3 regions of the Streptomyces sp. NPDC050759 genome follow, and region 1 is predicted to be linked to each of the others. Evidence: riboswitches for the same ligand, from Rfam matches in the RefSeq annotation. Region 1 holds a riboswitch; each other region holds the start of a gene.

Evidence for each region. A riboswitch is a leader RNA that binds a small molecule or an ion and turns the genes downstream of it on or off. The one in region 1 is predicted to bind thiamine pyrophosphate.
Region 2: it holds a riboswitch for thiamine pyrophosphate, as region 1 does, so the genes downstream of both, thiC (phosphomethylpyrimidine synthase ThiC) here and thiO (glycine oxidase ThiO) in region 1, are expected to answer to the same signal.
Region 3: it holds a riboswitch for thiamine pyrophosphate, as region 1 does, so the genes downstream of both, ACIBJB_RS29610 (thiamine ABC transporter substrate binding subunit) here and thiO (glycine oxidase ThiO) in region 1, are expected to answer to the same signal.

Annotation. Positions count from the first base shown of each region.
Region 1 is NZ_JBITGI010000001.1:134,730-145,243, reverse strand. It holds gene pknB (Stk1 family PASTA domain-containing Ser/Thr kinase) at 1-278, opposite strand, end outside; gene ACIBJB_RS00640 (thiazole synthase) at 434-1,231, opposite strand; gene thiS (sulfur carrier protein ThiS) at 1,235-1,435, opposite strand; gene thiO (glycine oxidase ThiO) at 1,432-2,595, opposite strand; TPP riboswitch at 2,593-2,704, opposite strand; gene ACIBJB_RS00625 (hypothetical protein) at 2,757-3,107, shown strand; gene ACIBJB_RS00620 (NAD(P)/FAD-dependent oxidoreductase) at 3,140-4,354, shown strand; gene ACIBJB_RS00615 (Rv2175c family DNA-binding protein) at 4,625-4,996, shown strand; gene thiE (thiamine phosphate synthase) at 5,091-5,741, shown strand; gene metF (methylenetetrahydrofolate reductase [NAD(P)H]) at 5,865-6,788, shown strand; gene ACIBJB_RS00600 (hypothetical protein) at 6,845-7,819, shown strand; gene ACIBJB_RS00595 (phytoene desaturase family protein) at 7,835-9,337, opposite strand; gene ACIBJB_RS00590 (DUF4126 domain-containing protein) at 9,425-10,039, opposite strand; gene ACIBJB_RS00585 (TetR/AcrR family transcriptional regulator) at 10,425-10,514, opposite strand, start outside.
Region 2 is NZ_JBITGI010000005.1:108,696-119,209, forward strand. It holds gene ACIBJB_RS17015 (cytochrome ubiquinol oxidase subunit I) at 1-177, opposite strand, end outside; gene hisC (histidinol-phosphate transaminase) at 364-1,443, opposite strand; gene ACIBJB_RS17025 (LacI family DNA-binding transcriptional regulator) at 1,882-2,994, shown strand; gene ACIBJB_RS17030 (metallophosphoesterase) at 3,194-4,261, shown strand; gene ACIBJB_RS17035 (hypothetical protein) at 4,455-5,318, shown strand; gene thiC (phosphomethylpyrimidine synthase ThiC) at 5,430-7,208, opposite strand; TPP riboswitch at 7,201-7,390, opposite strand; gene ACIBJB_RS17045 (YibE/F family protein) at 7,462-9,174, shown strand; gene ACIBJB_RS17050 (SsgA family sporulation/cell division regulator) at 9,462-9,899, opposite strand; gene ACIBJB_RS17055 (IclR family transcriptional regulator) at 9,998-10,514, opposite strand, start outside.
Region 3 is NZ_JBITGI010000011.1:146,031-156,544, reverse strand. It holds gene ACIBJB_RS29645 (murein hydrolase activator EnvC family protein) at 1-362, opposite strand, end outside; gene rpsB (30S ribosomal protein S2) at 719-1,660, shown strand; gene tsf (translation elongation factor Ts) at 1,842-2,678, shown strand; gene pyrH (UMP kinase) at 2,867-3,625, shown strand; gene frr (ribosome recycling factor) at 3,773-4,330, shown strand; gene ACIBJB_RS29620 (phosphatidate cytidylyltransferase) at 4,330-5,499, shown strand; gene rlmN (23S rRNA (adenine(2503)-C(2))-methyltransferase RlmN) at 5,633-6,739, shown strand; TPP riboswitch at 6,763-6,870, shown strand; gene ACIBJB_RS29610 (thiamine ABC transporter substrate binding subunit) at 6,867-7,937, shown strand; gene ACIBJB_RS29605 (ABC transporter permease) at 7,913-9,583, shown strand; gene ACIBJB_RS29600 (ABC transporter ATP-binding protein) at 9,583-10,514, shown strand, end outside.

The DNA of each region.
Region 1 (10,514 bases):
AGGTAGACGTACGACCCGTCGGTGCCCTGGTCGAAGACCTGCACGACGTTGGGGTGGGCGAGCCGGGCGACGGACTTGGCCTCCCGGATGAACCGCTCGACGAAGGACCCGTCCGCCGCGAGCGCGGGGTGCATCACCTTGAGCGCGAGCACGCGGTCCAGACGGGTGTCCAGGGCCCGGTAGACCGTGGCCATCCCGCCGACCGCGATCCGCGCGTCCACGCGATAGCGGCCGTCGAGCACCTGCCCGACCAGCGGGTCCTGAAGGGTCGTATCCACGCAGGTGAGTGTACGAGCCGACGCTGACAGCCCGTCCGGTTCGGCCGATATCGAGGCGGGACTGCAGCGTAGCTGTGACGCAGATCGCACGGAGGTGCCGGTCGGGGACAGGCGTGCCACTCGGGTCACGTCCCTCGCCCAGGCCCCACGTCAGGTCACTGGAAAGCAGGCCGCTCCGGGTCCAGTACCGCCCTGCCCGCCACCGGAGACGACGCCTCGGCGAAGTGCCGTCGGGGGATCCGCCCCGCCCGGTACGCCAGCCGCCCCGCCTCCACCGCGTGCCGCATCGCGTGCGCCATCAGCTCGGGCTCCTGCGCCCGCGTCACCGCTGAGGCGAGCATCACACCCGCGCACCCGAGCTCCATCGCCAGAGCAGCGTCCGACGCCGTGCCCGCCCCCGCGTCCAGGATCACCGGCACCCGCGCGTGCTCGACGATCAGCTGGAAGTTGTGCGGGTTGCGGATGCCGAGGCCCGAGCCGATCGGTGAGCCCAGCGGCATGACCGCCGCGCAGCCCACGTCCTCCAGCTTCCGGGCGAGCACCGGGTCGTCGTTTGTGTACGGCAGCACCGTGAAGCCGTCGTCCACCAGGGTCTCCGCCGCGTCCAGCAGCTCTATGGGATCCGGCAGAAGGGTGCGCTCGTCGGCGATGACCTCCAGCTTGACCAGGTCGGTGCCGAGCGCCTCGCGCGCGAGGCGGGCCGTCAGGACGGCCTCTCCGGCGGTGAAACAGCCCGCGGTGTTCGGGAGCACCCGGATGCCGAGCCTCTCCAGTACGGACAGCACCGAGCCGTGCACCGAGGGGTCCACGCGACGCATCGCGACCGTCGTCAGCTCGGTGCCGGAGGCGACCAGGGCCCGCTCGAGCACGTCCAGGCTGGGCGCCCCGCCCGTGCCCATGATCAGCCGGGACGAGAAGGACGTACCGCTGATGACAAAGGGATCGTCGGCCATGGGTCAGCCTCCTTGGACGGCGGTGAGGACTTCCACGCGGTCACCCTCGGAGAGGGACGTCGCGGGCCACTGCGCGCGCGGGACGACGGTTTCGTTGAGCGCCGCGGCCACCCCGGACGGCGCCGGCGTCAGCGCCCGCACGACGGTGTCGAGAGCCGTGCCGGGAGCGAACTCCCGGGTCTCCCCGTTGACGGAGATGTTCATGCCGGCTGCTCCAGGAGTTCCGTGGCGGCGAATCGCCTCGGGGTGAACGGGCGGGCCACATCGGGGAGTTCACCCGTCGTCAGAACGTGCGCCATGGCGTCCCCGGTGATCGGCGTGAGCAGCACGCCATTGCGGTAGTGGCCGGTCGCGAGCACCAGCCCGGTCAGTTCCGTGGGTCCGAGCAGCGGGGCGTTGTCCGGGGACCCCGGGCGCAGACCCGCGCGGGTCTCCGTGAGCGGCAGCTCGGTGATGCCGGGGACCAGTTCGTGGGCGTCCCGCAGCAGCTCGTACACCCCGCCCGCGGTCACCGTCGTGTCCCAGCCCAGCTCCTCGCTGGTCGCGCCGATCACCAGCTCGCCGTTCTCCCGCGGCACCAGGTAGACCTGGCTGCCGCGGACCACGGCCCGCACCGTGCGGCTCAGGAAGGGCGCGCTGCGCGGCGGCACGGTCAGCCGCAGCACCTGGCCCTTCACGGGCCGTACCGGGGGCAGGACATCCGCTGGGACCCCTTCGAGGCGGCCGCTGAGACTTCCGGCGGCGAGCACCACCTGCCCCCCGCCCAGCTCGTCGCCGTCGGTCGTGGTGACCCCCGCGGCCCGGTCCCCTGCGACCCGGAGGCCCTTGGCCCACGCGCGGTGGAAGACGACACCCGCCTGCTCGCACGCGGCCAGCAACGCGCGCGTGAGCCGCCGTGGATCGATCTGGTGATCGCCGTCCACCCGCAGTCCGCCCCGCACCCCCGGTGCGAGCATCGGCTCCAGGCGTCGGCACTCCCGGCCGGACAGCCACTCCGACTCCAGCCCCGACTGCCGCTGCAACGCGTGCAGTTCGCGCAGGTGGGCGCGGTCGTCGGCGTCCAGAGCCACGGCGAGTGTGCCGCAGCGGCGGTAGCCGAGGTCGAGGCCTGTCAGGTCGGTGAGCTCGGCCGCGAAGTCGGGATAGCGGTGGGCCGAGGCGAGGTTCAGCCCCAGCAGGGTGTGCTCGCCGTAGTGCAGTTCGGTGACCGCGGCCAGCATCCCGGCAGCCACCTGGGCGGCCCCGCCGCCCGGTTCGGGGTCCACGACGGCCGTGGTGAGCCCGCGCTGCGCGGCCCGCCAGGCCGTGACCAGGCCGATGATGCCGCCCCCGACGACGAGGACGTCTGACGTACGTGAGGACATGGGCGTCCAGCCCCTCCCTTCGCCGGCATGACCCGGATCAGGTTCGTACGGTCGGAGGCCGCCAGCCTCCCTCTCAGCCCGGTGCGTCCGGGCTCCCGCGAGTGCTCTACGTTGGCCACCCTAGCCCGTGCCCGTGCGCCTCTGTAAGGGAGCCTTCCGCCATGCCCCGCTCGCTCGACGGCCTCGTCCTCGCCCCGGTCGCCGATCAGGCACCGGGTCAGGTGGGTACACGGACCCGGTTCACCTACCACGAGCAGGACGGGGAGATCTGGGCCGAGTACGCGGGCGGTGACGTCGTACGCGGACATCTCGTCGGCACGCGCGCGGGGGACCGTCTCGACTTCAGGTACGTGCAGCTGAAGCACGACGGAACGACATCCTCCGGGCACTGCGTCTCGACGGTCGTGGAGCTTGTCGACGGCCGGCTGCGGTTGGAGGAGACGTGGGAGTGGGAGTCGCAGCCGGGCAGCGGTACGAGTGTTGTGGAACAGGTCACTGAGCACGACTCCTGACTGACGGATTGTCAGGTGACTAGGGTGATCAAATGAGCGAGCAGACGCAGGCGCAGCGGCGGGTGGTCGTGGTCGGCGCGGGCATGGCCGGCGTGCAGACCGCGGTCGCCCTGCGCGAACAGGGATTCAAGGGCACGGTCACGGTGATCGGCGCGGAGCCCCATCAGCCGTACGACCGTCCGCCGCTGTCCAAGGCCGTGCTGCTCGGCAAGGCCGAGGACTCCGCCTTCGACGTGGACTTCGAGGCCCTCGGCATCGAACTGCTGCTCGGCCGCGAGGCGCTGGGCGTACGCCCCGAAGCGCACGAACTGGACACCGAAGCCGGGCCTGTCCCGTACGACGTCCTGGTCCTCGCCACCGGTGCCGAACCGATCCGGCTGCCCGGCACGGAGGGTGTGCCGGGCGTGCATCTGCTGCGCACCCTGGACGACGCCGAACGGCTGCGCCCCGTGCTCGCCCGACAGCACGACATCGTGGTCGTCGGCGCGGGCTGGATCGGCGCCGAGTTCGCCACCGCCGCGCGCGAGGCGGGCTGCGCGGTGACGGTCGTGGAAGCCGCCGACCGGCCGCTCGCGGGCGCGCTGCCCGCCGAGGTGGCCGCGCCGATGACCTCCTGGTACGCCGACGCGGGTGCCGTGCTGCGCACACACGCGCGCGTGGAGCGCGTCGAGCCCGGCGCGGTCGTCCTGGACGACGGCTCCCGGGTGGCCGCGGGCGCGGTCGTGGTGGGTATCGGCGCCCGGCCCGCCACGGCCTGGCTCGCAGGTTCGGGCATCGAACTCGGCGCCCACCGCGAGGTCGTCGCCGACGACCGGCTGCGCACGTCCGCGCCCGACGTCTACGCGGTCGGCGACTGCGCCTCCTTCCCCTCGGGGAGGTACGGCGAGCGCCTGCTGGTCCACCACTGGGACAACGCCCTCCAGGGCCCCCGCACGGTGGCCGCCGACATCCTGGGCGAGACCCGCATGGTCTACGACCCCGTCCCGTACTTCTGGTCCGAGCAGTTCGGCCGCTTCGTCCAGTACGCCGGCCACCACGCGTCCGCCGACACGACGCTGTGGCGCGGCGAGCCGTCGGGCCCCGCCTGGACGGTGTGCTGGCTGCGCGAGAACCGCCTGGTGGCCCTCCTGGCGGTGGGCCGGCCCCGGGACCTGGCCCAGGGCCGCCGCCTGATCGAGGCGGGCACGGAGATGAACCCGGAACTGCTGACGGACCCGGCGAGGCCGCTGAAAGCGGCGACGGCGTAGGAGACAGCCCGGCGGCTCGGGCAGCCCGCCGCGACCGGCCGGGCGGACTCCGCCGGTCCTTGGCGGCCGGGGTGCGGAATCTGGTGACCGGGGCGCGCGCGGTTTCTGGTGACCGGGGCGCGCTTGGTCTCGGCGGCCGGGTCCGCATGGCTCCAGCGACCGGGATCGCCTGGTTCTATGGCGGTCGGCAGCCGGTGATCATGCCCCCCGTTCCCCCGCCGGAGGCGCCCCGGCTTCCGACTGTCAGTGCGGGATGGCACGCTTAATCCCGTGACCGAGATTGACGCAAAGATCGATGCTCTCGTCCCCGCCTGGCTCACCCTCCCCGACATCGCAGAGATGCTCGATGTCGAGGTGACGCGTGTGCGGCAGCTGGTCAAGGACGGCCAGCTCATCGCCGTACGCCGTGGTGAGAACCGTGCGCTGCACGTCCCCGCCGCCTTCATCGACGGGGCCGAGCAGAAGGTCGTCAAGGGCCTGGCCGGGACCCTGACGCTCCTGAGGGACGACGGCTTCACCGACGAAGAGATGCTGGAGTGGCTCTTCACGCCCGACGAGAGCCTGCCCGGCACCCCCGCGCAGGCCCTGAGCGAGAATCGCGGCACGGAGGTGAAGCGCCGCGCCCAGGCGCTCGCCGTCTGATCCGAACCACACCGGCGTACGGGCCGTGACCGCCGAGGCCACGGCCACGGTCCGGCACGGCCCGTACGCCACCGAACCCGGGGGAGACTCACGCATGCCCGACACCACCCGTGACCTGCTCGCCGACGCCCGCGTCTACCTCTGCACGGACGCCCGCAAGCGGCAGGGCGACCTCGCCGAGTTCCTGGACGCGGTCCTGGCCGGGGGCGTCGACATCGTGCAGTTGCGGGACAAGGGCATGGAGGCGGCCGAGGAACTGGAACATCTGCAGGTGTTCGCCGACGCCTGCGCGCGGCACGGCAAGCTCCTCGCGGTCAACGACCGGGCCGACGTCGCCCACGCGGCCGGCGCCGGTGTGCTGCACCTCGGCCAGGGTGACCTGCCCGTCCCCGCCGCCCGCGCGATCCTCGGCGACGACATCCTCATAGGCCGCTCCACGCACGCCGAGGCGGAGGCCGCCGCGGCCGCGGTCCAGGACGGCGTGGACTACTTCTGCACCGGCCCCTGCTGGCCGACCCCCACCAAGCCAGGCCGGCACGCCCCGGGCCTCGACCTGGTCCGGTACACCGCCGCCCTAGGCACCGACCGCCCCTGGTTCGCCATCGGCGGCATCGACCTCGGTAACCTCGACGACGTCCTGGAGGCCGGTGCCCGCCGGGTCGTGGTCGTCCGGGCGATCACCGAGGCGGACGACCCGGGCGCGGCCGCCGCGGAGTTCGCCAAGCGGTTGAGTGACACGGAGTAAGGGGCCGGTATTCGCCGGTCGCATGATCGGCCCGGTGTCCGAGGGGTGGACAACAAGTCGACAAAACAGGCATATTTCCGTGATCCGGTTGGGCGACCGCTCCCCCCTGGCTAACCTGCGGGTATGGCCCTAGGAACCGCATCCACCAGGACTGACCGCGCACGCACGGTGCGTGACATGCTCGCCGCAGGCAAGACGACGTACTCCTTCGAGTTCTCGGCGCCGAAGACCCCCAAGGGTGAGCGGAACCTGTGGAGCGCGCTCAGGAGGGTCGAGGCGGTCGCCCCGGACTTCGTCTCCGTGACCTACGGCGCCGGCGGCTCCACCCGCGCGGGCACCGTCAAGGAGACCCAGCAGATCGTCGCGGACACCACCCTGACCCCGGTCGCCCACCTCACCGCGGTCGACCACTCCGTCGCGGAACTGCGCAACATCATCGGCCAGTACGCCGACGCCGGGATCCGCAACATCCTGGCCGTGCGCGGCGACCCGCCCGGCGACCCGATGGCCGAGTGGGTGGCGCACCCGCAGGGCCTGACCTACGCCGCCGAACTCGTCCGGCTCATCAAGGAGTCGGGCGACTTCTGCGTCGGCGTGGCGGCCTTCCCGGAGATGCACCCGCGCTCGGCCGACTGGGACGCCGACGTCACGCACTTCGTCGACAAGTGCCGCGCCGGCGCCGACTACGCCATCACCCAGATGTTCTTCCAGCCGGAGTCCTATCTGCGGCTGCGTGACCGAGTCCACGCGGCGGGCTGCGCGACCCCCGTCATCCCCGAGATCATGCCCGTGACCAGCGTACGGATGCTGGAGCGGCTACCACAGCTCAGCAACGCGATCATCCCCTCCGTCCTGAAAGAGCGGATCCTCACAGCAAAGGACGATCCGACCGCTGTACGCTCGATCGGAATCGAGTTCGCCACGGAGTTCTGCGCCCGGCTGCTGTCCGAGGGAGTGCCCGGACTGCACTTCATCACGCTCAACAACTCCACGGCGACCCTGGAAATCTACGAAAACCTGGGTCTGCACCATCCACCGCAGGCCTAGACCGGCCGCACGGATATACGACACACTGCGTAGCGGTCACTGGGAGAGGGGCGTACATGGGCTGGACGGTCCTCTACATCGCGTTCGGAATCGTCGCGCTGTGGCTGCTGGGCGAGGTGCTGCTGCAGTACAAGGCACGGCTGCGCTGGCGGCTGCTCGCCTTCGTCGGCTTCCTCGGTGTGGTCCTCGGCGTGCTGATGCCGTCGGTGGTCGTCATCGGGCTGGGCGCGATCGCCTTCGCGGTCGGCCAGACCTACGTCACGCTGTCGTTCCGCCGCGGCTTCGAGCAGGGCTGGGCGGTCAACCCGCCGGCCGCGCTGGGCGGTCTGACCGGCGGCAAGAAGAGCCGTCGTGAGCGCGGCCGTGAGGAGCCCGCCCTGGAGGTCTCCGACCTGGAGGCGGGTGAGGCGGCCCACGGCGACGAGGCCGGGTACGACCAGGGCCGGCCGGACACCTCCGGCTACGGCCACGACGACTACGACCGCGACGACGTCTTCACGCCCGCGCGCTCCGCCGCGCCCACGGCCGCCGAGACCACCTCGGTCTACGAGCCGCAGCCCCTGCCGGACGACACCGGCTCCTACGGCATATACAACGACTCCTCCTACGCCGGTGACCAGTCCTACGCGTCCGCGGGCCAGGCCCAGGACCAGTACGCGACGGCCGCCGCCGACCAGACCTACGGCTACGACGGCTACTCGGGCTACGACCAGCAGCAGTACGGCTACGACCAGACCGGGCAGCAGCAGTACGCCGCCTACTCCGACCCGTACATCGGCACCCAGACCTATGGCGCGGGGTCGTACGACACCTCCTACGGCGGCCAGCAGCAGTTCGTCCAGCAGGGCTACGACCAGTACGGCGGGACGTACGGCGGAGAGACCCCGGCCGGCGGGGTGTGGGTGCCGCAGCAGCGCACCGACGAGTCCTACGGCGGCGAACTCCCCCAGGAGCAGGGGTACTACCAGGACAACAGCGGCCAGGGGCAGCAGAACCAGGGCCAGGGGTACGACGAGCAGTACCGCTTCTGACGCGGCGCGGCTCCGTCACTGAGAACCGCGAAACTCCGGTCCCTCCACGACCAGTCCGGCCACCAGCGAGCCCGACATGCCCGCGTGGGGGAGGCCCCCGCCGGGGTGTGACCAGCCGCCGACCGCGAACAGGCCAGGTATCGCCGTGCTGTTGGACGGGTGCAGGGTGCCCTCGCCGCCGGCCAGCGCGGGCGGCGGAACGGCGCCGCCGACGGCTCCTGTCTCCCACTCGGTGTGCACGGGCGTCCGTACGTCGCGCCAGAGGATCCGCTCACGCAAGCCCGGAATCGCCCGGTCGGCGGCCGCGACCATCCGGTCCGCGAAGGCCTCGACGACTCCCGGCGCGGCCCAGTCGTGGCCCAGACCGCTGGGCACGGTCGCCGACAGCACCACGGACTCGTGGTCCGCGTCGGGACGCAGGGCGGGGTCGTCCGGCCGGTCGATCCGGACCGTGGGGTCGGGCGTCTCCCCGTGCACGAAGAGGTCCAACTCGCCCTCCGGTTCGGGGCCGTACACCACCGTGCGGTGCACGGCGTCCGGCTCCCGCGCTCCGCGCAGGGCGAGGCACACGACGACCCGGCCGGGGTGCAGGTCCTCGGCGTCGGGAAGGACGTCCTTCGCGCCGTAGAGCTCACGACCCGGTACGAGCCCGCGCAGTCGCCAGGGTCCGGTGCCGACGACGGTGTCCGCCTCCACGACCGCCCCGTCGGACAGCTCCAGACCCGCCGCGCGACCGTCCTTCTCCAGGACGCCCGTCACCTCGGCACCGAAGTGGAACTCGACCTTGCGCTGGACGCACCGCTCGTACACCGCCCGCGCCAACTCCCGCATGCCGCCCCGGACATACCAGGTCCCGAAGGCGTGCTCCATGTACGGCAGGACGGCCGCGCTCGCCGGTGCGGTACCGGGGTCGACGCCGTGGGCGAGCGCATGGCCGTACAGCAGGGCCGCGAGCCGCGGGTCCCGCAGCTCCCAGGCGCCGATCTCGTGCAACGTGCAGGCCCGTCGGGTGCGCAGCAGCCGTTTGTGCGGCACCGCGGGGTAGGGCTCGCGCTGCAGCACCTGCCAGTTGGGCCACAGAGGCTCCTCCAGGAGCGGCCTGCGGGTGCGGTCCCAGGCCTCGCGGGCCCGGATGAGGAAGTCGCCCCAGCGTCCGCCCGCGCCCGCGCCGAGGGCCTCGTCCAGTGCGGCGACCACTCCCGCGCGCGAGGCGTTCGGCAGGGACACCTCGGTGCCGTCCGTGAAGACGTGCCGTGACGACGGGTCGACCTGGATCAGCTCGACGACCGACTCCAGCGGCTCCTTGCCGGTCTTGATGAACAGATCGCGGTAGACCGCGGGGAGGGTGAGCAGTCCCGGCCCGGTGTCGAAACCGAACCCGTCCCGCTCGAACCGGCGCACCGCACCGCCGTACGTCTCCGTGCGCTCGTACACCGCCACCCGGTGGCCCGCGACGGCCAGCCGGGCAGCGGCCGCCATCGCGCCCATCCCGGCGCCGATCACCGCAATCCGTGCCATGCCTGCGACTTTATCGGCCGCCACTGACACTCCGCCCGCGGGCAGCCGGCTTGCCGACGCGGACCTGGGGCACACCGTGGCCGGTCGTCAGCCGGCCGGCCGGCCGATGCGTGCCGCGAGGCGTTTCTCCTCCCGGCGTTGGGCTCTGCGGCGTCGGAATCTTCGGATGCGGGAGATCAGGAAGAAGAGCGTCAGCAGACCCGCCAGCAGCAGTACGCCCGCGACGACCGCGGCCGCTTCCGGGTGGAACATCGCGAAGGTGACGACACCGCCGACTCCGAGATCCTCGGCCAGGCTCACGATCACGTTGCTGAAGGGCTCGGGCGAGGCGTTGACCGCCATGCGCGTGCCCGCCTTGACCGTGTGGCTGGCCAGGGCCGTCGAACCGCCGATCAGGCCGGCCGCCACGTCGGAGAGCGAACCGCTCTGACCTGCGAGCAGCGCGCCGACCCAGGCGCCGGCGACGGGGCGGATCACCGTGTGGACCGAGTCCCAGGCCGAGTCGACGTAAGGGATCTTGTCGGCCACCGCCTCGCACAGGAACAGCACGCCCGCTGTGACGAGGACCTCAGGGCGCTGCAGGGTCTCGGGGACGTCGTCGCTCAGCCCCGTCGCGCCGAACACGCCGAGCAGCAGCACCACCGCGTAGGCGTTGACGCCGCTGGCCCAGCCGCTGGTGAACACCAGAGGGAGTACGGACACGGAGGCGATCGTAGCCAGTCGGCCGCGGGCCCGTCTGGGGGTGAGTGCGCAGGACTGAGTATCCGTACCTAGGGGGTGAGATGAGTACGCGCGCGGATGGGCCCCGACCTGCTCGAACGAGAGAGTGGAGCCACGGCGAAGGGGAACGGCTCCGGCACCGGCGACACGGGGCGCCGGAACGGAGCCGCCCCGGATCCGCTCCTTCCGCCGGCCGAGGTCGGCGGGAGCGAGGCACGGGGGAACCCGGGAAAGCGGGGGAACGACCGAACGGGGGCCCAACGGGGGGTACGGGGGAAATCGGGGGAGCAAGAGAAGGCGCCGGTTCGAGGTGGCCCGCGGGGGACGCGGCCACACCGGACCGGCGCTTTCGCATGTCAGCCCCGTGTCATCCGCGGCGCCCGCTCACCCGCCCCTGCAACAGCCGCGACAGCGCCGCGTGCACATCGTCCAGAGAGCGCTCGGGCTGGAAGGACTG
Region 2 (10,514 bases), on a different contig from region 1:
GCCCCAGAACTTGGTGGCCCTGAGGTACTTCTCGTTCTCCGTGCGCACCCAGGCGGTCTGAAGGCCTGCCGTGAGGGCGGCCAGAGAGATCGTCAGGGGGACGAACAGGAAGTGGTAGACGGTGGTGATGCCGAACTGCCAGCGCGCCAGGGTCTCCGGCGCCAGAGCCAGGTCCACGTCGCCGCTCCTTACCTCACAGGCTTGTGGAACAAATGCGTGCGAAGCGACCGCTTGTGAAAGCGTTCACATTCACAAGCCCAGTATGCCGCACCTGCTTTCGATAGATGAAGGGGGGTCCCGGTTACCACCGGAACCCCCCTTGATGGACTGCGCTGACCTGCACAGATGCGCGGTCGGTGTGAGCTAGAGCTCCTTGCGGAACCCCTCCGCCACCTTCAGGAAGATGTCGTTCGCCTCTGTCTCCCCGACCGTCACCCGCACGCCCTCGCCCGGGAACGGCCGGACGACCACGCCGTGCTGCTCACATGCCGCCGCGAAGTCGACCGTGCGCTCCCCCAGCCGCAGCCAGACGAAGTTGGCCTGGGTCTCGGGCACCGTCCAGCCCTGGGCTCGAAGTCCCTCCACCACGCGGTTGCGCTCGCAGACCAGCGAGCCGACCCGGCCCAGGAGTTCGTCCTCGGCCCGCAGCGAGGCGATCGCCGCCTCCTGGGCGACCTGGCTCACCCCGAAGGGCACCGCAGTCTTGCGCAGCGCGGCGGCCACCGGCTCGTGGGCGATCGCGAAGCCGACCCTGAGGCCCGCGAGGCCGTACGCCTTGGAGAAGGTGCGCAGCACACAGACGTTCGGCCGCGTGCGGTACAGCTCCACGCCGTCCGGCACCTCGGGGTCACGGATGAACTCGCGGTAGGCCTCGTCGAGCACCACCAGCACGTCACTCGGCACCCGGTCGAGGAACCGTTCCAGCTCGGCCCGCTTCACGACCGTGCCCGTCGGGTTGTTCGGGTTGCAGACGAAGATCAGCCGGGTCCGCTCGGTGATCGCTTCCGCCATCGCGTCCAGGTCGTGCACATCACCCGCCGTCAGCGGCACCTGCACCGAGGTGGCACCGCTGATCTGCGTGATGATCGGGTACGCCTCGAAGGAGCGCCAGGCGTAGATCACCTCGTCGCCCGGTCCCGAGGTCGCCTGGATCAGCTGCTGGGCGACGCCGACGGAGCCGGTGCCGGTGGCCAGATGGGAGAGCGGGACGCCGAAGCGGTCGGACAGCTCGTTCATCAGCCCTGTGCAGGCCATGTCCGGGTAGCGGTTGAAAGAGGAGACGGCGGCCGTCACGGTCTCCAGCACCCCCGGCAGCGGCGGATAGGGGTTCTCGTTGGAGGACAGTTTGTAGGCCACCGGACCGCCGGAAGCGGCGGGCTTGCCCGGCTTGTACGTGGGGATACCCTCCAGCTCGGCGCGCAGCTTGGGGCTCGTCTCGCTCACCGCAGTCCTCCTCATGACCACCGATTCATGACCACCGACTCCTGGCGTCCGACTCCGGCAGCCGGCATCCAATACTGCTCACCTTATGAGGATTGAGCGCCACTGCGTACAGGTCAGAGCGAACCTCGTCCGTCCCACAGGCATCAGGGGCATCACCGTACGAAGGCAGACGAATCAGGGGGCGCGGTCACATATATCTATGCGCCGGTGGCTCGCGCCGTGGCGCGCGTCACCCGTGAAGGTGAGTTGAGACCTCTTCGAAACATCGAGGACTTGGCAGGCCCATGCGTGCCGACAAGTCACGTAATGCCATGGGATCGTTTAACTGTCTTTGTTTCAAAGGTAGTTGACGCAAGATGACCTTGCAGAAACGTGCCTGTCAACGCGTGCATATGCGTCCGCCCTACCCCACCGCATGAGCCCTACTATCGGCTCGCCATGACAGCAGCAGGGAAGCACCAGGTGAGCCGCGCGGAAACCTCCCGTCGAGGCAGCCGGCCGGGCCGGGCGGGCATCAGAGACGTGGCCGCCGCCGCCGGAGTCTCCATCACGACCGTCTCCGACGCCCTGAACGGCAAGGGCAGGCTCCCGGACGCCACCCGCCGCCATGTCAGGGAGGTCGCAGACCGGCTGGGCTACCGGCCCTCGGCCGCGGCCAGAACCCTCCGTACCGGCAAGTCGGGACTCATCGGCCTGACCGTGACGACATACGGGGATGAACCTTTCACCTTCACCGAGTTCGCGTACTTCGCCGAGATGGCGCGGGCCGCCACCTCCGCCGCGCTCGCCCGCGGCTACGCCCTCGTCATCCTGCCCGCGACCTCGCGCCACGACGTGTGGTCGAACGTCGCCCTGGACGGCACCGTGGTCATCGACCCGTCCGACCAGGACCCGGTCGTCAGCGAGCTGGTCCGGCAGGGTTTACCGGTGGTGTCCGACGGCCGCCCGGCCGGTGCCCTCCCGGTCACCGCCTGGGTCGACAACGACCACGAGGCCGCCGTCCTCGGCATCCTCGACCATCTGGCCGACGCCGGCGCCCGCCGCATCGGCCTGCTGACAGGGACGACGACGGACACGTACACCCATCTGTCGACCACCGCGTATCTGCGGTGGTGCGAGCGGGTCGGGCAGGACCCGGTGTACGAGGCCTATCCCGCGCACGATCCGTGCGCGGGCGCCGTCGCCGCCGACCGGCTGCTCGCCCGCCCGGACCGGCCGGACGCCGTCTACGGACTGTTCGACCCGAACGGCACCGACCTGCTGGCCGCCGCCCGCCGCTACGGGCTGCGCGTCCCCGACGACCTGCTGATCGTCTGCTGCAGCGAGTCCACCGTGTACGCCAGCACCGAGCCGCCCGTCACCACGCTCTCCCTCAAGCCGCGCCGCATCGGTACGGCGGTGGTCCAACTCCTCATCGACGCCATCGAGGGGGTCGAATCGGACCAACCGGTCGAGCAGGTGATACCGACCGAGCTGATCGTGCGCACCTCCTCCCAGCGGCGAGCCCCGCGCACGACGGTCAGCTCACCGCGGTCGCCCGAGGAGAAGTAACAGGAAGCGGCCGGGCGAGGGTCCAAGCCCGGCCAATCGGGGCGAATGCCGCGGTGAACGGGAGTCTTGCTCCGATTCACTACCCCTGGGTCATCACACGGCGCGATCCGCATTCCTATGATGGGCCCACGACACCGCGGGCCGCTGCGACCAGGCAGTCCGAAGCGGTGCAGATGCGGCGCGATGGTGGAGGGGTCTGATGACTCAGGGGGCCGGTCAGGGACCCGAGGTGGAGCGCACGGCGGTGCTGCGCGACTTCCGGGTGCCCGCGTACGTCAACGAGACCGGTCCGTACGGCCACAGCACGCACCCCGGAGACGTCGTACCGGCCGCCGAGGAGGCCTACCCGGAGGGGTACACCCCCACCGAACAGGACCTGCCCGTCATCCATCCCGGTGACGACGAGCTCCAGGCGGCCGCCGACCCCGCGTCACAGGCGGTGGACGGTCCCGGCCCGCTGTTCGTCGTCGGCGACGTCCACGGCTACCTCGACGAACTGACGTCCGCACTCCAGGAGAAGGGCCTCGTCGACGCGGCCGGCAACTGGTGCGCGGGCACCGCCCGGCTGTGGTTCCTCGGCGACTTCACCGACCGCGGGCCCGACGGCATCGGCGTCATCGACCTCGTGATGCGGCTGTCCGCGGAGGCCGCCGCGGCCGGCGGCTACTGCAAGGCCCTCATGGGCAACCACGAACTGCTGCTGCTCGGCGCCAAACGGTTCGGCGACACCCCCGTCAACTCCGGCGCGGGCACCGCCACCTTCCAGGCGGCCTGGCTGCTCAACGGCGGACAGAAGACCGACATGGACCGCCTCCAGGACCACCATCTGCAGTGGATGGCACGGCTGGACGCCGTCGAGGAGGTCGACGGACATCTGCTCGTCCACTCCGACACCACCGCCTACCTCGACTACGGCGACTCGATCGAGGCGGTCAACGACACCATCCGCGAGACCCTCACGCGCAACGACGCGGACGAGGTGTGGGATCTGTTCCGCAAGTTGACCAAGCGTTTCTCCTTCCGCGACGAGGGCGGCGCCGACCATGTGCGTTCACTGCTCGACACGTACGGCGGCATCCGCATCGTTCACGGCCACAGCCCGATCCCCTATCTGCTCGGCGAAGTGGGTTCCGAGGACGACGAGGACGAATCCGGTCCGGTGGTCGAGGGACCGCACGTCTACGCCGACGGACTGGCCATCGCGATGGACGGCGGGGTGACCATGGCCGGAAAACTGCTGGTCCAGCAACTGCCCCTGGATATCTGAACGTTCGCGGGGCAGTCGTTCCCGCAGGACGGACCGACCGTCGACCGCGCAGGCCAGAGGCCAATTTCTGGAAACCCCCTGTCACCCTGTGCCGTCACCGCTCTACCATCGGCTTATCCGTAGCAGGCTCCCCTCCGTTTCTGCCCGACGGCTCGTTGGCATGCGAGCCCCAAGCCCTACGGAGCATCGGGGGATGCACATGAACAGCGTTCCGCAGCACCTGCACAGCGAGGACCGCCAGGAGTACGAGCGGATCCTCGATGAGGCGCTGCGCTCCGCACCACACCGTCCCGAACTGGCCGCTGTCGGACAGCGGCTGAATCCCGAACAGCTGCGCACCATGGCGCTCAACGCCACCGCACTCGTCACGGCGGCCGCGGCGACCGAGTACCAGCACTACGTGAAGGTCCGCGAGGAACAGCGCCGCCCGGCGGCGCCGTCCACCCTGTCGTCCGTGCATGAACCCGGTCCCGCCGAGTCGGGCACGGGTGCGATGGGGCTCGCCACCACCATGGGAGAGGTCGCCGAGACCGCCGGTGCGGGCGCCGTCGCCGTCGCCGCGGTCCTGACGCCCGTCCTCGCCGGAATAGCCGCGGCGATCTTCCTGCTCGTGGGTTACATCCTCCAGATGCTCAGCCCACCGCCGGCGTTCGCCCACGCCATGATCACCATCGGATGGGTGTTCGGTGCCCTGACCGCGGCCGCGATCCTGGTCGCCGCCGTCGGGCTGCTGCTCACCGCCCTGCGCAACCGGCCCTCGCCGGACGCGGGGTACGGCGAACTGAGCGAGGAGGTGGCACGGGCCAGGGACGCCTGGCGCGAGGCCCTGCTGGAACGGGGCATCCTCCCCTTCCTCAGGGAGGCCCTGGCCGACCCCGGCACCGCCGCACTGCACCACACGGCTCCGCCCGCACCGACCAGCCGGATGCCCAGCCTCGGCTACGACCGCCCGGGCTTCAGCAGCCCGGACGACGGAGCGTCCGGTGCCCGCCCGAGCTTCAGCAGCCCGGACTACACCAGCCCGGACTTCGGGGGGCCGGAACACCAGCCGGAGTAGCACCCGGCACAGCCCCTCGGCTTGCGCCCCCACCACGGGGAGCGCAAGCCGAAGACCCGGCCGCGGGCCCACCGCCGACGATTCGCCACGCCCGTCGGCGATTCGCCCATGTCAGTCCGTGATCGGCAAATACACCCGGTTGCCCGCCGCCGCGAACTCCTTCGACTTCTGGGCCATGCCCTCCTCGATCTCCCCCTGCCTGTCGCCGTGGCGGCGGCGGATGTCCTGGGAGATCTTCATCGAGCAGAACTTCGGCCCGCACATGGAGCAGAAGTGAGCCGTCTTGGCCGGTTCGGCCGGGAGGGTCTCGTCGTGGAACTCGCGGGCCGTGTCGGGGTCGAGGGCCAGGTTGAACTGGTCCTCCCAGCGGAACTCGAAGCGGGCGTCGGAGAGGGCGTCGTCCCACTCCTGGGCACCGGGGTGTCCCTTGGCCAGGTCGGCCGCATGGGCGGCGATCTTGTAGGTGATGACACCCGTCTTGACGTCGTCCCGGTTGGGCAGGCCCAAGTGCTCCTTGGGCGTGACGTAGCAGAGCATCGCCGTGCCCCACCAGGCAATCATCGCGGCGCCGATGCCGGAGGTGATGTGGTCGTAGGCCGGCGCGACGTCGGTGGTCAGCGGGCCGAGCGTATAGAACGGAGCTTCATCGCAGATCTCCTGCTGAAGGTCGATGTTCTCCTTGATCTTGTGCATCGGGACGTGCCCGGGGCCCTCGATCATGGTCTGTACGTTGAAACGCTTCGCGATCCGGTTGAGTTCCCCGAGCGTGCGCAACTCCGCGAACTGTGCCTCGTCGTTGGCGTCCGCGATCGAACCGGGCCTGAGGCCGTCGCCCAGCGAGTACGTGACGTCGTAGGCGGCGAGGATCTCGCACAGCTCCTCGAAGTTCTCGTACAGGAACGACTCCTTGTGGTGCGCGAGGCACCAGGCCGCCATGATCGAGCCGCCGCGCGAGACGATGCCGGTCTTGCGGTTGGCCGTCAGTGGTACGTACGGCAGGCGCACGCCCGCGTGGACCGTCATGTAGTCCACGCCCTGTTCGGCCTGCTCGATGACCGTGTCCTTGTAGATCTCCCAGGTCAGCTCCTCGGCGCGGCCGTCGACCTTCTCCAGCGCCTGGTAGAGCGGCACCGTGCCGATGGGGACGGGGGAGTTGCGCAGCACCCACTCGCGGGTGGTGTGGATGTTGCGGCCGGTGGACAGGTCCATGACCGTGTCGGCGCCCCAGCGGGTCGCCCAGGTCATCTTCTCCACCTCCTCCTCGATGGAGGACGTCACCGCGGAGTTGCCGATGTTGGCGTTGACCTTCACCAGGAACCGCTTGCCGATGATCATCGGCTCGATCTCCGGGTGGTTGACGTTGGCCGGCAGCACCGCGCGACCCGCCGCGATCTCCTCGCGGACGACCTCGGGAGAGACGTTCTCCCGGATGGCCACGTACTCCATCTCCGGTGTGATCTCACCGCGACGGGCATAGGCGAGCTGCGTGACCGCGTTGCCGTCACGGCTGCGGCGCGGCTGGCGTGGCCGCCCCGGGAAGACCGCGTCGAGGTTGCGGAGGCCACCCCGCGGTGAGGTGTGCTTGATCCCGTCGTCCTCGGGACGCACGGGACGTCCCGCGTACTCCTCGGTGTCCCCGCGGGCGATGATCCAGTTGTCCCGCAGTGGCGCAAGGCCCCGTCGGACATCCGTCTCGGTGAGCGGATCGGTGTACGGACCGGACGTGTCGTACAGCGTGACCGACTCCCCGTTGGTGAGGTGCACCTGGCGAACCGGCACCCGCAGATCGGGGCGCGAGCCCTCGATGTACGCCTTGTGCCAGCCGATGGACTTCCCGGCCTCCCCGTCGAGCTGATCGGAGGCAGGCGTGCGCGCGTCCTTGATGGTCATGAGACCTACTCCCTACGCCGGCATTACCCGGTAACAGGTTCGGCGGTCGACGCAGCGGTTTCCGTCTGCCGACGTTTCGTGGGGAACGTCACTCGCTTGAGATGACGTTCCACGTGAAACATCGCTGGGACGGAGGTCAGCGCCCTCTCAGCCCGGTGCTCCGAGCTCCCGCGTGTACAAAGGTGGCTCCACGCTAGCGTCAATTCGGGCGCGGTGAACAGAGGGCCCCTGTCGTTCTTGCGATGATCGGTCGGTGACCACGACGCATCAGCCCCCGTACCCGCCTCCCGAGCCTCCGCGCCGGCCGGGCTCCGGAAACGGCCCCCGGCTCGGTCCCGGCAACGGCTCCCGCGGGGGCTACGGAAACGGCGCCGCCGACGGCTGGCACGAGCACGGCGGGCACGGTGGACAGGGCTACGGGTATGGGCCCGGAGCCGGTGGTGAAGGCCAGGGCGGTGGCGGTGACCTGGGCGGCGGCCAGGGTGGTGGTCAGGGCGGCGGGGGCCGGAGCAGTGGTGACGACCATGGGCACGAACCCGGCGACGGACACGGGCACGGACACGGGCGAGGGGGCGGTTCCGGGTCCGGCAGCGGTGGCGGGCACGGCCACAGTCACAGCCACGGACCGGCAGCTCCCGTCTCCAAACACCTGCGCAAGGTCATCGCGGCGATCCTCATCCCGTTCGGCGTAGCCGTGGTGGTGGGGCTCGCCGTGCTGTGGCCCGGCGGAGCCCCGGCGCACCAACGCACCGGGGTCGGCTTCGACCGGCAGACCCAGCAGGCCACGGTCAGCAAGGTCGTGAGCGTCAGCTGCAAGTCGGTGAACGCCTCGGGGGAGGCCCCGACCGGGGACACCTCCACGGCCGAGGGCTCCTCCGCCGAGCAGCAGGCGAACGGCACCTGCAAGAAAGCGACGATCCGGGTCGACACCGGCAACGACAAGGGCCGCACCTTCACGGAGATCGTCCAGCCGGACCAGTCCCGGCAGTTGCACGAGGGCCAGAAGGTCGTGGTCGCGTACGAGCCCTCGGCCCCCAGGGATCTGCAGTACTCGGTCGCCGACGTGAACCGCAGGCTCCCCATGGGGCTGCTCGCCGGCATCTTCGCGCTCGCCGTGGTGATCGTCGGGCGAATGCGCGGCGTCATGGCGCTGGTCGCGCTGGCCATCAGCTTCCTGCTGCTGAACTTCTTCGTCCTGCCCGCGATCCTGCAGGGCTCGAACCCGCTCCTCGTGGCGGTGGTCGGGTCCAGCGCCATCATGCTGATCGCCCTCTACATGTGCCACGGTCTGTCGGCCAGAACCTCCGTGGCGGTGCTGGGCACGCTGATCTCCCTGATTCTGATCGGCATCCTCGGATCGCAGTTCATCGGTTGGGCCGCTCTCACGGGCAACACGGACGACAACACCGGGCTCATCCACGGGCTGTATCCGTCGATCGACATGAGCGGCCTGCTGCTCGCCGGCGTCATCATCGGCTCGCTCGGTGTCCTCGACGATGTGACGGTCACACAGACCTCGGCCGTCTGGGAGCTGCACGAGGCCAACCCGACGATGGGCTGGCGCGGGCTCTATCGCGCGGGTATCCGGATCGGTCGCGACCACATCGCCTCCGTCGTCAACACCCTCGTCCTCGCCTACGCGGGTGCCGCGCTGCCGCTGCTGCTGCTCTTCTCCATCGCGCAGTCCAGCGTGGGGACCGTCGCCAACAGTGAGCTGGTGGCGGAGGAGATCGTGCGCACGCTGGTCGGCTCGATCGGCCTCGTCGCCTCGGTTCCGGTCACCACGGTCCTCGCGGCCCTGGTGGTCTCGGCGGACCGGCCGGAGGCGGAGGCGGTGGGTGCGGGAGCAGGGGGTGCGGGAGCAGGGGGGTCCGTGCCCGTACCGGCGACAAGCGCGAGCGCGGGTACGGCCGACAGCCGGCCGGCAGTGGCACGCAGTGGCAAGGGGCGGCGGCGCAGGCGCTGAGATGGGCCCGGGGGCCAAGTGGGGGCTGGGGCGCGTCTGATGGCGCTCTCCGTCGGACGGGCACCGAGTGACCGATCTGCCCCACGCGGGGCGTCTCATGAGGCGCCGACTGCTCCGTCAGGCCCACCCACTCCAGCGCGAGGGCGACTTCGAGACTCGCCAGAAGCACCCTAGGGCTCCCCGGTGCCCGAGCGTCCGTGCGTGCCCAGTGTCCCGCAGCGGCAGAAGCGTTCCTGCGTCCTCCCGCCTCACGAGGAAGCGTGCCGTCACCTCACTGCCGTAAGGCGTCAGCCCGCGCTCTGTTCCTCCGCCAGGATCCGGTCCAGCGCCTCGTCGAGATGGGTGTCGAAGTCGGCCAGGGCGGCCTCCTGCCCCAGCGGCACCAGCTTGTCGGTGCGGTCGAGGAACGCGATGACCGGCGCCGTCGACGAGCGGAACAGTGCCTGATCACCGCCGACCTGAAGCCTGATCAGGACGTCGCCCAGCAGGTCGGAACCGGCGGGCGAGACCCGCACGTCGCCCTCGCCACATGGCCGGCCCACCCCGTCGATCAGCAGCTCACGGCCGAAAGCCCAGGTCACCGGGTCGTCGCCCGGGAGATGGAAGGTCAGCCGGACTGCGTACGGATCGCAGGCCTCGTAGCGCAGTTCCACCGGAATGCGGAAGGAGAGTTCCTCCGAGACGAGAAAGCTCATCATGACCTCTGCCTGTACGGACTCGCGCATCGCCTACCCCGTCATCTGCCTTTGTTGGCCGGGAATGATCCCTCTGACACTGGTGGCATCTTGCTGAACGTGCACGACAGATCACAAGGAGTGAGTTTTCAGATACTGATAGAGATCGCCAGCGAGCCCATCAGTCGCCCGATTTCCTCTTGCAGTTGCTGGGTTGCGGACAACAACCGGTCCGCCTGATGGGCGGGCAGGGAGATGGCCATCGTTGCCGCGGCGTTACCCAATGTGATCGGAATGGCCGCGCACACCGTCCCCAGCGCGTACTCCTGACGCTCGATCACCGGCTCCATCCGCGCGGTCCGTTCGAGACGCCGGAGCAGGCTGTGCCCGTCGCGCACGGTGTACGGGGTGATGGACTGCACGGGGTACCGGTCGAGGTGGTCGCGCCGGGCCTCGTCGTCCAGCTGGGCGAGGAGGCACTGTCCGATCGCGTGCGCGTGCCCGGTCTCGCGGAAGTCGGCCCACTCCTCGACCGCCGGGTTGCCGGGGCTGTCGGAGACGCAGAGGACCTCGATCTCGCCGTTCCGGTACTGCGCGTAGTACACCGGCACGCCGATCAGATCGCGCCAGTGCGCGAGCGCCTCGACAACGGTGCTGCGACGTTTC
Region 3 (10,514 bases), on a different contig from region 1:
CCCGCCGCCACCTCGGTGCCCTTCTCCACCGATGCCGTCACCGGTTCGTAGGTCGTTCGAAGGTCTGTTCCCGTCAGTTCCACCGAGACCACACCCTTCCCCGCCACCCGCCCCGCGAAGGACACTCGGCCCGGCGCCACCGCTCGTACCGGGCTTCCGGGAGGGGCCGCCAGGTCCACGCCCCGGTGGCCGCGGCCGTACACCGTCGCCGGGGGCTCCCAGCCGCGCAGAACCGTCGGACGGGCGCCCACGGGCCAGGCGCGGCCGATCGCCGGGACCGAGGTGTCCGTGGCCGTCGGGGTGAGAAGGGGCGGCCGGGGTGGGGGTGTCGGCGCCGTCAATAGCAGGAGAAACCCCAGCACCAGCCACGTACCGCATCGTCCGTATCCCCAGTATCCCCAGTATCGCCCGTATCGCCGGTATCGCCTGTATCGCTTGGCTCGCATACGGAAACCGTCCCGCACCCGCCCCGGTCATGGCCGGGACCTGTGGACTACTCCCGGGTTGTGGACAGCGGCGTCACCCGGTACCTCGCGGGTCCCGTACACTTCTTCTGGCGATCCGGGTCACCGGGTCGACTTCGCACGCCCCGACATCAGGCCCTCACACAGCCGGTGTCAGCGCCTCTCGGTCCCTAGTGGCAAGGCGCATCGCGGGCGTCAGGCGCGAGTGCCATCCGGCGCGCGCGGCACAACCGAGAACACCAAGGAGAACGGCCATGGCCGTCGTCACGATGCGGGAGCTGCTGGAAAGCGGCGTCCACTTCGGTCACCAGACCCGTCGTTGGAACCCGAAGATGAAGCGGTTCATCTTCACGGAGCGCAACGGCATCTACATCATCGACCTGCTCCAGTCGCTGTCGTACATCGACCGCGCCTACGAGTTCGTCAAGGAGACCGTCGCCCACGGCGGCACGGTCATGTTCGTCGGCACGAAGAAGCAGGCGCAGGAGGCCATCGCCGAGCAGGCCACCCGCGTCGGCATGCCCTACGTCAACCAGCGCTGGCTGGGCGGCATGCTCACCAACTTCTCGACCGTCTACAAGCGTCTGCAGCGCCTCAAGGAGCTCGAGCAGATCGACTTCGAGGACGTCGCCGCGTCGGGTCTGACCAAGAAGGAGCTTCTCGTGCTCTCGCGCGAGAAGGCCAAGCTGGAGAAGACCCTCGGCGGTATCCGCGAGATGCAGAAGGTGCCCAGCGCCGTCTGGATCGTGGACACCAAGAAGGAGCACATCGCGGTCGGCGAGGCCCGGAAGCTCAACATCCCGGTCGTCGCCATCCTCGACACCAACTGCGACCCCGACGAGGTCGACTACAAGATCCCGGGCAACGACGACGCGATCCGCTCCGTCACCCTGCTCACCCGTGTGATCGCGGACGCGGTCGCCGAGGGCCTCATCTCCCGCTCTCGCGTCGCCACCGGTGACAAGGGCGAGAAGGCCGCGGGCGAGCCGCTCGCCGAGTGGGAGCGCGACCTGCTCGAGGGTGGCGAGAAGAAGGCCGAGGAGGCCCCCGCCTCCGAGGCCGCTCCGGCCGCGGAGGCCACCGAGGCTCCTGCTGCCGAGGCCCCCGCCGCCGAGACCGAGGCCCCGGCTGAGGCGCCCGCTGCCGAGGCTCCCGCCGCCGAGGCCGCTCCGGCCGCGGACGCCGAGCAGGCCTGATCCGTCAGCGTCAGGGGTGACGGCGGGAGCGGTACTGCATTCATCAGCGCCTCCGGCGCGGTGAACTCCGCTCCCGCCGTTCACCCGTAGGTCAGCGGAGAGTCGGCGGCCCCGGCTACATAGGGGCCGTAGACCCCGTAGATCTTCGATCTTCCAGACTTCGAGAAAGATTCACAGACTCATGGCGAACTACACCGCCGCCGACGTCAAGAAGCTCCGTGAGCTCACGGGCGCCGGCATGATGGACTGCAAGAAGGCGCTGGACGAGGCCGCGGGCGACGTCGAGAAGGCCGTCGAGGCGCTCCGGATCAAGGGCCAGAAGGGCGTCGCCAAGCGCGAGGGCCGCTCCGCCGAGAACGGCGCCGTGGTCTCGATCATCGCCGACGACAACTCCTCCGGCGTCCTCGTCGAGCTCAAGTGTGAGACGGACTTCGTCGCCAAGGGCGAGAAGTTCCAGTCCGTCGCCAACACGATCGCCGAGCACGTCGCCAAGACCTCCCCGGCCGACCTGGAGGCCCTGCTCGCCTCCGAGATCGAGGCCGGCAAGACCGTCCAGGCGTTCGTGGACGAGGCCAACGCCAACCTGGGCGAGAAGATCGTCCTGGACCGCTTCGCGGTGTTCGCGGACGGCTTCGTGACGGCGTACATGCACCGCACGATGCCCGACCTGCCCCCGCAGATCGGTGTCCTCGTCGAGCTGGACAAGCCGAACGCCGAGGTCGCCCGCGGTGTCGCCCAGCACATCGCCGCCTTCGCGCCGAAGTACCTCTCCAAGGAGGACGTGCCGGCCGAGGTCGTCGAGTCCGAGCGTCGTATCGCCGAGGAGACCACCCGCGCCGAGGGCAAGCCCGAGGCCGCGATCGCCAAGATCGTCGAGGGTCGCCTGAACGGCTTCTTCAAGGACGCCACGCTGCTCGGTCAGCCGTACGCGCTCGACAACAAGAAGTCGGTCCAGAAGGTTCTGGACGAGGCCGGTGTCACCCTGAAGCGCTTCACGCGCATCAAGGTCGGCATCTGAGTCCGTACCGCGAGCGACGCGCGGGCCCTATAGGGTCGTCAGCAGTCGTCCGGTACGCCGCCACGCACGCGCGTGGCGGACGACAGCAGATCTGACGAGGAGGCCATTGCCGCGCATGGGATGCGAACCAGTTCCCACCGGCAATGGCCTTCTTCGTATGTGCAACAGGTGAAAGAGGCGGGATCCCCATGACCACCAAGGCCCAGAAGAGCGACGACGGCAAAGTGCGCGGCCGGTTTCTGCTGAAGCTGTCCGGAGAGGCGTTCGCCGGTGGCGGGGGCCTGGGTGTGGACCCCGACGTGGTGCACAAGATCGCTCGTGAGATCGCCGCCGTCGTCCGGGACGGTGCCGAGATCGCCGTCGTCATCGGTGGCGGCAACTTCTTCCGCGGTGCCGAACTCCAGCAGCGTGGCATGGACCGCGCCCGCTCGGACTACATGGGCATGCTCGGCACCGTGATGAACTGCCTCGCCCTCCAGGACTTCCTGGAGAAGGAGGGCATCCAGTCCCGGGTGCAGACCGCCATCACCATGGGGCAGGTCGCCGAGCCGTACATCCCGCTGCGTGCCGTGCGCCACCTGGAGAAGGGCCGCGTGGTCATCTTCGGCGCCGGTATGGGCATGCCGTACTTCTCCACCGACACCACCGCCGCGCAGCGCGCCCTGGAGATCGACGCCGAGGCGCTGCTCATGGGCAAGAACGGCGTGGACGGGGTCTACGACTCCGACCCGAAGACCAACCCCGACGCGGTCAAGTTCGACGCCCTTGGATACGGCGAGGTCATCACCCGTGACCTGAAGGTCGCCGACGCCACCGCCGTCACACTGTGCCGCGACAACAAGCTTCCGATCCTGGTGTTCGAGCTCCTGGCGGAGGGCAATATCGCGCGCGCCGTCAAGGGTGAGAAGATCGGCACGCTTGTGGGTGACCAGGACAGCCGGGACTGACCCGGGATACACCCGGTCCCTGACCGGGGGATGGACAATGTCCTGCCGGTCGGGAACCGTGCAGGAAGAAGACGCGACGCAGCCGGCCGCCGCCCCCACGCATATGGAACAGCAGCCGGGCCTACTCAAGACACGCAGGAGCAAGTGGTGATCGAAGAGACCCTCCTCGAGGCCGAGGAGAAGATGGAGAAGGCCGTCGTGGTCGCCAAGGAGGACTTCGCCGCGATCCGCACCGGGCGTGCGCACCCGGCGATGTTCAACAAGATCGTGGCCGACTACTACGGCGCGCCGACGCCGATCAACCAGCTGGCTTCGTTCTCCGTGCCGGAGCCGCGCATGGCCGTGGTGACCCCGTTCGACAAGACCGCCCTGCGCAACATCGAACAGGCGATCCGCGACTCCGACCTGGGCGTCAACCCGAGCAACGACGGCAACATCATCCGGGTGGTGTTCCCCGAGCTCACCGAGGAGCGCCGCCGCGACTACATCAAGGTCGCCAAGGCCAAGGCCGAGGACTCGCGCGTGTCCATCCGCTCGGTCCGCCGCAAGGCCAAGGACGCGATCGACAAGCTCGTCAAGGACGGCGAGGTCGGCGAGGACGAGGGCCGCCGTGCGGAGAAGGAGCTCGACGACGCGACGCACAAGTACGTCGCCCAGGTGGACGAGCTCCTCAAGCACAAGGAAGCAGAGCTTCTCGAGGTCTGATGAACGACTCTTCCTGGGCGACGCCGCCCCACGCCGGGTACTGGGGGCCGTCCGACCAGGGGCCTGCTCAGGGGGCTGACCCGGCGGGTCCCGCGTACGATGCGCATGACGCGCAGCACACTCGGCCCATGCCCATCGTGCCCGACGGACCCGCTGAACCTCGGTACGGCGGCGACCAGGATGACGACCGGGGGACCGCTCGGCTGAGCGGTCCCTTGTTCCGGGACGACCAGTTCCGGGACGAGGCGTTCCGCGACGAGACCACGTCGGCGCAGCCCTACGCGGCGGCGCCGCAGAAGCAGAATCCGGAGCCCATGCCCGACTCCTCGCAGCCGGCGCCCGCGCCGCAGAAGAAGAGCGCGGGGCGGGATCTGGGTGCCGCCATAGGGGTCGGGGTCGGACTCGGTGCGGTGATCATCGCGTCGCTGTTCTTCGTCAAGGCCGCCTTCGTCGGCGTGATAGCGGTCGCCGTCGTCGTGGGTCTGTGGGAGCTGACCAGCAGGCTTCAGGAGCGCAAGGGCATCAAGGCGCCGCTCGTGCCGCTGGCGCTCGGCGGGGCCGCGATGGTCGTCGCGGGGTACGTCAGGGGCGCCGAGGGGGCCTGGGTCGCCATGGCCCTCACGGCACTCGCCGTCCTCGTCTGGCGGATGACGGAACCGCCGGAGGGCTACCTCAAGGACGTCACGGCGGGCGTCTTCGCGGCGTTCTACGTCCCGTTCCTGGCCACGTTCGTCGCGATGATGCTGACGGCGGAGGACGGGGCGGCCCGGGTCCTGATGTTTCTGCTCCTGACCGTCGTCAGCGACACCGGGGCGTACGCCGTCGGCTGGCGCTTCGGCACCCACAAGCTCGCGCCGCGCATCAGCCCCGGCAAGACCCGCGAGGGCCTGGCCGGGGCGGTGCTGTTCGCGATGGTGGCGGGCGCGCTGTGCATGCAGTTCCTGATCGACGACGGCACCTGGTGGCAGGGCCTGCTCCTGGGCCTCGCGGTCGCGGCCAGCGCGACGCTGGGTGACCTCGGCGAGTCGATGATCAAGCGGGACCTCGGCATCAAGGACATGGGCTCCCTCCTGCCGGGCCACGGCGGCATCATGGACCGCCTGGACTCCCTCCTGCCGACGGCTCCGGTGGTGTGGCTGCTGCTGGTGCTGTTCGTGGGCTCCGGCTGACCTGCTTCGCGTGTACGGCTTTCCCGGCCCCCGTCCTGTTCAGGGCGGGGGCCGCGTCGTCAGGTTCTCCCGGCCTTCGGCGTGTGGATCTTCTGGACGCGGCCGCTGAATGATCTGCGACACTGGAACAGTTATGCCTGCACCCGGAGAACTCACTTTCGTCGCCCCCCGCGGAGCCAAGAAGCCGCCGCGGCACCTTGCCGATCTCACGCCCGCCGAGCGCAAGGAGGTCGTGGCGGGGATCGGGGAGAAGCCGTTTCGCGCCAAGCAGCTCTCGCAGCACTACTTCGCGCGGTACGCGCACGACCCGGCGGAGTGGACCGACATCCCGGCCGGCGCGCGCGGCAAGCTCCAGGAGGCGCTGCTTCCCGAGCTCATGACCGTCGTACGGCATCTGTCGACCGACCAGGGGACCACGCGCAAGACGTTGTGGCGGCTGTTCGACGGGACGCTCGTGGAGTCGGTGCTGATGCGGTATCCGGACAGGGTGACCATGTGCATCAGCTCGCAGGCGGGTTGTGGCATGAACTGCCCCTTCTGCGCCACCGGGCAGGCGGGACTGGACCGCAATCTGTCCACCGCCGAGATCGTGCACCAGATCGTGGACGGGATGCGGGCGCTCCGGGACGGAGAGGTGCCGGGCGGGCCCGCGCGGCTCTCCAACATCGTCTTCATGGGGATGGGCGAGCCGCTCGCCAACTACAAGCGGGTCGTCGGCTCCATTCGCGCGCTCACCGATCCCGCGCCCGACGGGCTCGGTCTCTCCCAGCGCGGCATCACGGTGTCGACCGTGGGGCTCGTGCCCGCCATTCACCGGTTCGCCGACGAAGGCTTCAAGTGCCGGCTCGCGATCTCCCTGCACGCCCCCGACGACGAGCTGCGCGACACCCTCGTCCCCGTGAACACGCGGTGGAAGGTGCGCGAGGTGCTCGACGCCGGGTTCGAGTACGTCGAGAAGTCGGGGCGGCGCCTCTCCATCGAGTACGCGCTGATCCGCGACATCAACGACCAGGCCTGGCGCGGTGACCGGCTCGGCCGCCTGCTCAAGGGCAAGCCGGTGCATGTCAACCTGATCCCGCTGAACCCGACGCCCGGGTCCAAGTGGACCGCCTCCCGGCCCGAGGACGAGAAGGCGTTCGTCGAGGCCATCGCCGCCCATGGTGTGCCGGTGACGGTCCGGGACACCCGTGGACAGGAGATCGACGGGGCCTGTGGTCAGCTCGCGGCCACCGAACGGTAGTCTGACGGACGTACGTACATCTTCATATCCGACAGGGGAGCGCCACAGCGCTGAGAGTGCGGCAATCGGGCCGCAGACCCTCTGAACCTCGCCCAGGTCATTCTGGGTAGGAAGTTCGGTCATCACCGTGAACAACAAGAAGTTCTGTGCTGCCGTCGTCGGCCTCGGCCTGGTCACGCTGTCCGCGTGCGGCTCGTCGTCCGACGACTCCGAGAGCTCCGGCTCCAAGAACGTCACCCTCGTCAGCCACGACTCGTGGGCCGTCTCCAAGAGCGTCCTCGCCGACTTCGAGAAGAAGTCCGGCTACCAGGTCAAGGTCCTGGAGGACGGCGACGCCGGGCAGGCCGTCAACAAGGCCATCCTCACCAAGGACAACCCGCAGGGCGACGTCTTCTTCGGCGTCGACAACACCCTGCTCTCCCGCGCGCTCGACAACGGGCTCTTCCAGTCGTACGAGGCCAAGGGCGCCGACCGGATCAAGGCCGGGTACCGGGTCGACGGGGACAAGGTCACGCCCATCGACACCGGCGACATCTGCGTCAACTACGACAAGGCCTACTTCACCGCGCACAAGCTCCAGCCGCCGTCGTCGTACGACGATCTGATCAAGCCCGCCTACAAGAACCTCCTCGTCACCGAGAACGCCTCCACCTCCTCGCCGGGGCTCGGCTTCCTCCTCGGGAGCGCCGCGAAGTACGGCGACGACGGGTGGGAGGGCTACTGGAAGAAGCTCAAGGCCAACGGTGTCAAGGTCGTCGACGGCTGGGAGCAGGCCTACAACGAGGAGTTCTCCGGTTCCGCCGGGGGCAAGAAGGCGAAGGCCGACCGGCCGCTCGTCGTGTCGTACGCCTCCTCGCCGCCCGCCGAGGTGATCTACGCCGACCCGAAGCCGAAGACCGCCCCCACCGGCGTCGCGCAGGGCACCTGCTTCCGGCAGATCGAGTACGCCGGACTGCTGAGCAACGCCGCGAACGCCAAGGGCGGCAAGGCGTTCCTGGACTTCCTGCTCACCAAGGAGTTCCAGCAGGACATGCCGCTCAACATGTTCGTCTATCCGGTCATCGACGGCGCCCAGGTGCCGGACGAGTTCACCGAGTACGGTCCGCAGGCCAAGGATCCCGAGACCATGGACCCGGCGAAGATCGCCGACAACAGGGACGACTGGGTCAAGTCATGGACCTCGCTCGTACTGAAGTAAGGCCCCGCAAGGGCGTCACGAACGCGGCGGCACGGCTCGGGCTGATGACCGTGCCCGTCGCGTTCTTCGCCGTCTTCTTCGCCTATCCCGTCGCCGCGATCGTCGCGCGCGGCCTCGAGACCGACGGGACCTGGCAGTTCGGCCGGATCACCGACGCCCTCACCCAACCGGACATCCGGCACGTCCTGTGGTTCACCACCTGGCAGGCGCTCGCCTCCACCGCGCTCACGCTCCTGGTCGCGCTCCCCGGCGCGTATGTCTTCGCGCGCTTCGACTTCCCCGGCAAGCAGATCCTGCGGGCCGTGGTCACCGTCCCCTTCGTGCTGCCGACCGTCGTCGTCGGTACGGCCTTTCTGGCGCTGGTGGGGCGTGGCGGGCTGCTGGACGACTTGTGGGGCGTACGGCTGGACACCACGGTGTGGGCGATCCTGCTCGCGCACGTCTTCTTCAACTACGCGGTCGTCGTCCGGACCGTCGGCGGACTGTGGGCCCAGCTGGATCCGCGTCAGGAGGAGGCCGCGCGGATGCTGGGCGCGTCCCGGCTCAGGGCCTGGCGGACGGTCACGCTCCCCGCGCTCGGGCCCGCCGTGGCCGCCGCCGCTCTCATGGTGTTCCTCTTCACCTTCACCTCCTTCGGCGTGGTGCAGATCCTCGGGGGGCCGACCTTCTCGACCCTCGAGGTGGAGATCTACCGGCAGACCTCCGAGATCTTCGACCTGTCCACGGCCGCTGTGCTGACGCTGATCCAGTTCGTCGCGGTGGGCGCTGTTCTCGCCCTGCACGCGTGGACCGTACGGCGCCGGGAGACCGCGCTACGGCTCGTGGACGAGTCCCTCACCGCCCGGCGGCCCCGAGGGGCGGGAGAGTGGGGGCTGCTGGCCGGGGTCGTGGGCAGTGTCGCCGTCCTCCTGGTGCTGCCGCTCGCGGTGCTGGTGCAGCGGTCCCTCGACGCTCCCGACTTCGGCTACTACCGGGCGCTGACCCACAGCGACGGCGGGGTCTTCCTCGTCGCGCCGATCGAGGCGGTCGGGAACTCCCTGGAGTACGCCCTCGCCGCCACCGCCATCGCGGTGGTGATCGGGGGCCTCGCGGCGGCCGCGCTGACACGGCGGGACGCGGGCCGGTTCGTGCGGGGCTTCGACGCGCTGCTGATGCTGCCGCTCGGGGTGTCCGCGGTGACCGTCGGCTTCGGGTTCCTGATCTCGCTCGACGAGCCGCCGCTGGACCTCAGGCAGTCCTGGATCCTGGTGCCGCTCGCGCAGGCGCTGGTCGGGGTGCCCTTCGTCGTGCGGACCATGCTGCCGGTGCTGCGGGCCGTGGACCACCGGTTGCGGGAGGCCGCGGCCGTGCTCGGGGCCTCGCCGTGGCGGGTGTGGCGGGAGGTCGATCTGCCCATGGTGCGGCGGGCGTTGCTGATCGCGGCGGGCTTCGCCTTCGCCGTGTCGCTGGGCGAGTTCGGGGCGACGGTGTTCATCGCACGGCCCGACAACCCGACGCTGCCGGTCGCCGTGGCACGGCTGCTCGGACGGGCCGGTGATCTCAACTACGGCCAGGCGATGGCCCTTTCGACGATCCTGATGGTGGTGTGCGCGGTGGCGCTGCTGGTGCTCGAACGGCTGCGGACCGACCGGACCGGGGAGTTCTGATGCTGCTGAGCCTTGAGGACGCGACGGTTCGGTTCGGCGGGCGGGCCGTCCTCGACGGGGTCGGTCTCGATGTCGCCGAGCACGAGATCGTGTGTGTGCTCGGCCCCAGCGGCAGCGGCAAGTCGACGCTGCTGCGGGTGGTGGCCGGCCTTCAACCGCTCGACGGGGGACGGGTCCTGCTCGACGGGCGTGACCAGGGCGGGGTGGCCGCGCACAAGCGCGGCGTCGGGCTGATGTTCCAGGACCACCAGCTCTTCCCGCAGCGGGACGTGGGCGCCAATGTGGCCTTCGGGCTGCGGATGCACGGGGCCGCGCGGGCACAACAGGATGAGCGGGTACGGGAGTTGCTCGACCTCGTCGGGCTTCCGGGTGCCGCCCGTCGGGCTGTCGGCGCGCTCTCCGGCGGTGAGCAGCAGCGGGTCGCGCTGGCCCGCGCGCTCGCGCCCCGGCCCCGGCTGCTGATGCTGGACGAGCCGCTCGGACAGCTGGACCGCTCGCTGCGGGAGCGGCTGGTCGTCGAACTGCGGGAGCTGTTCGGACGGTTGGGCACCACGGTGCTCGCGGTCACCCACGACCAGGGCGAGGCCTTCGCGTTGGCCGACCGGGTCGTGGTGATGCGGGACGGGCGGATCGCCCAGTCGGGTACGCCTCTCGAGGTGTGGCAGCGGCCGGCGGACGAGTTCGTGGCCCGCTTCCTCGGCTTCGAGAACGTCGTCGAGGGCACGGTGGCGGGTGAGGTCGCGGACACGGTGTGGGGAAAGGTTCCGGTGCCCTCGGGAGCTGCCCAGGGGGTCAGGAACGTGCTGGTGCGGCCGGCGGGAGTGCGGCTGAAGGCGGCCGACGAGGGCCTGAGCTGCACGGTGACCGCGCGGACCTTCAAGGGCACCCATGTGGCCGTACATCTGCATCCTCGGGAGGGTGACGGGCCGCA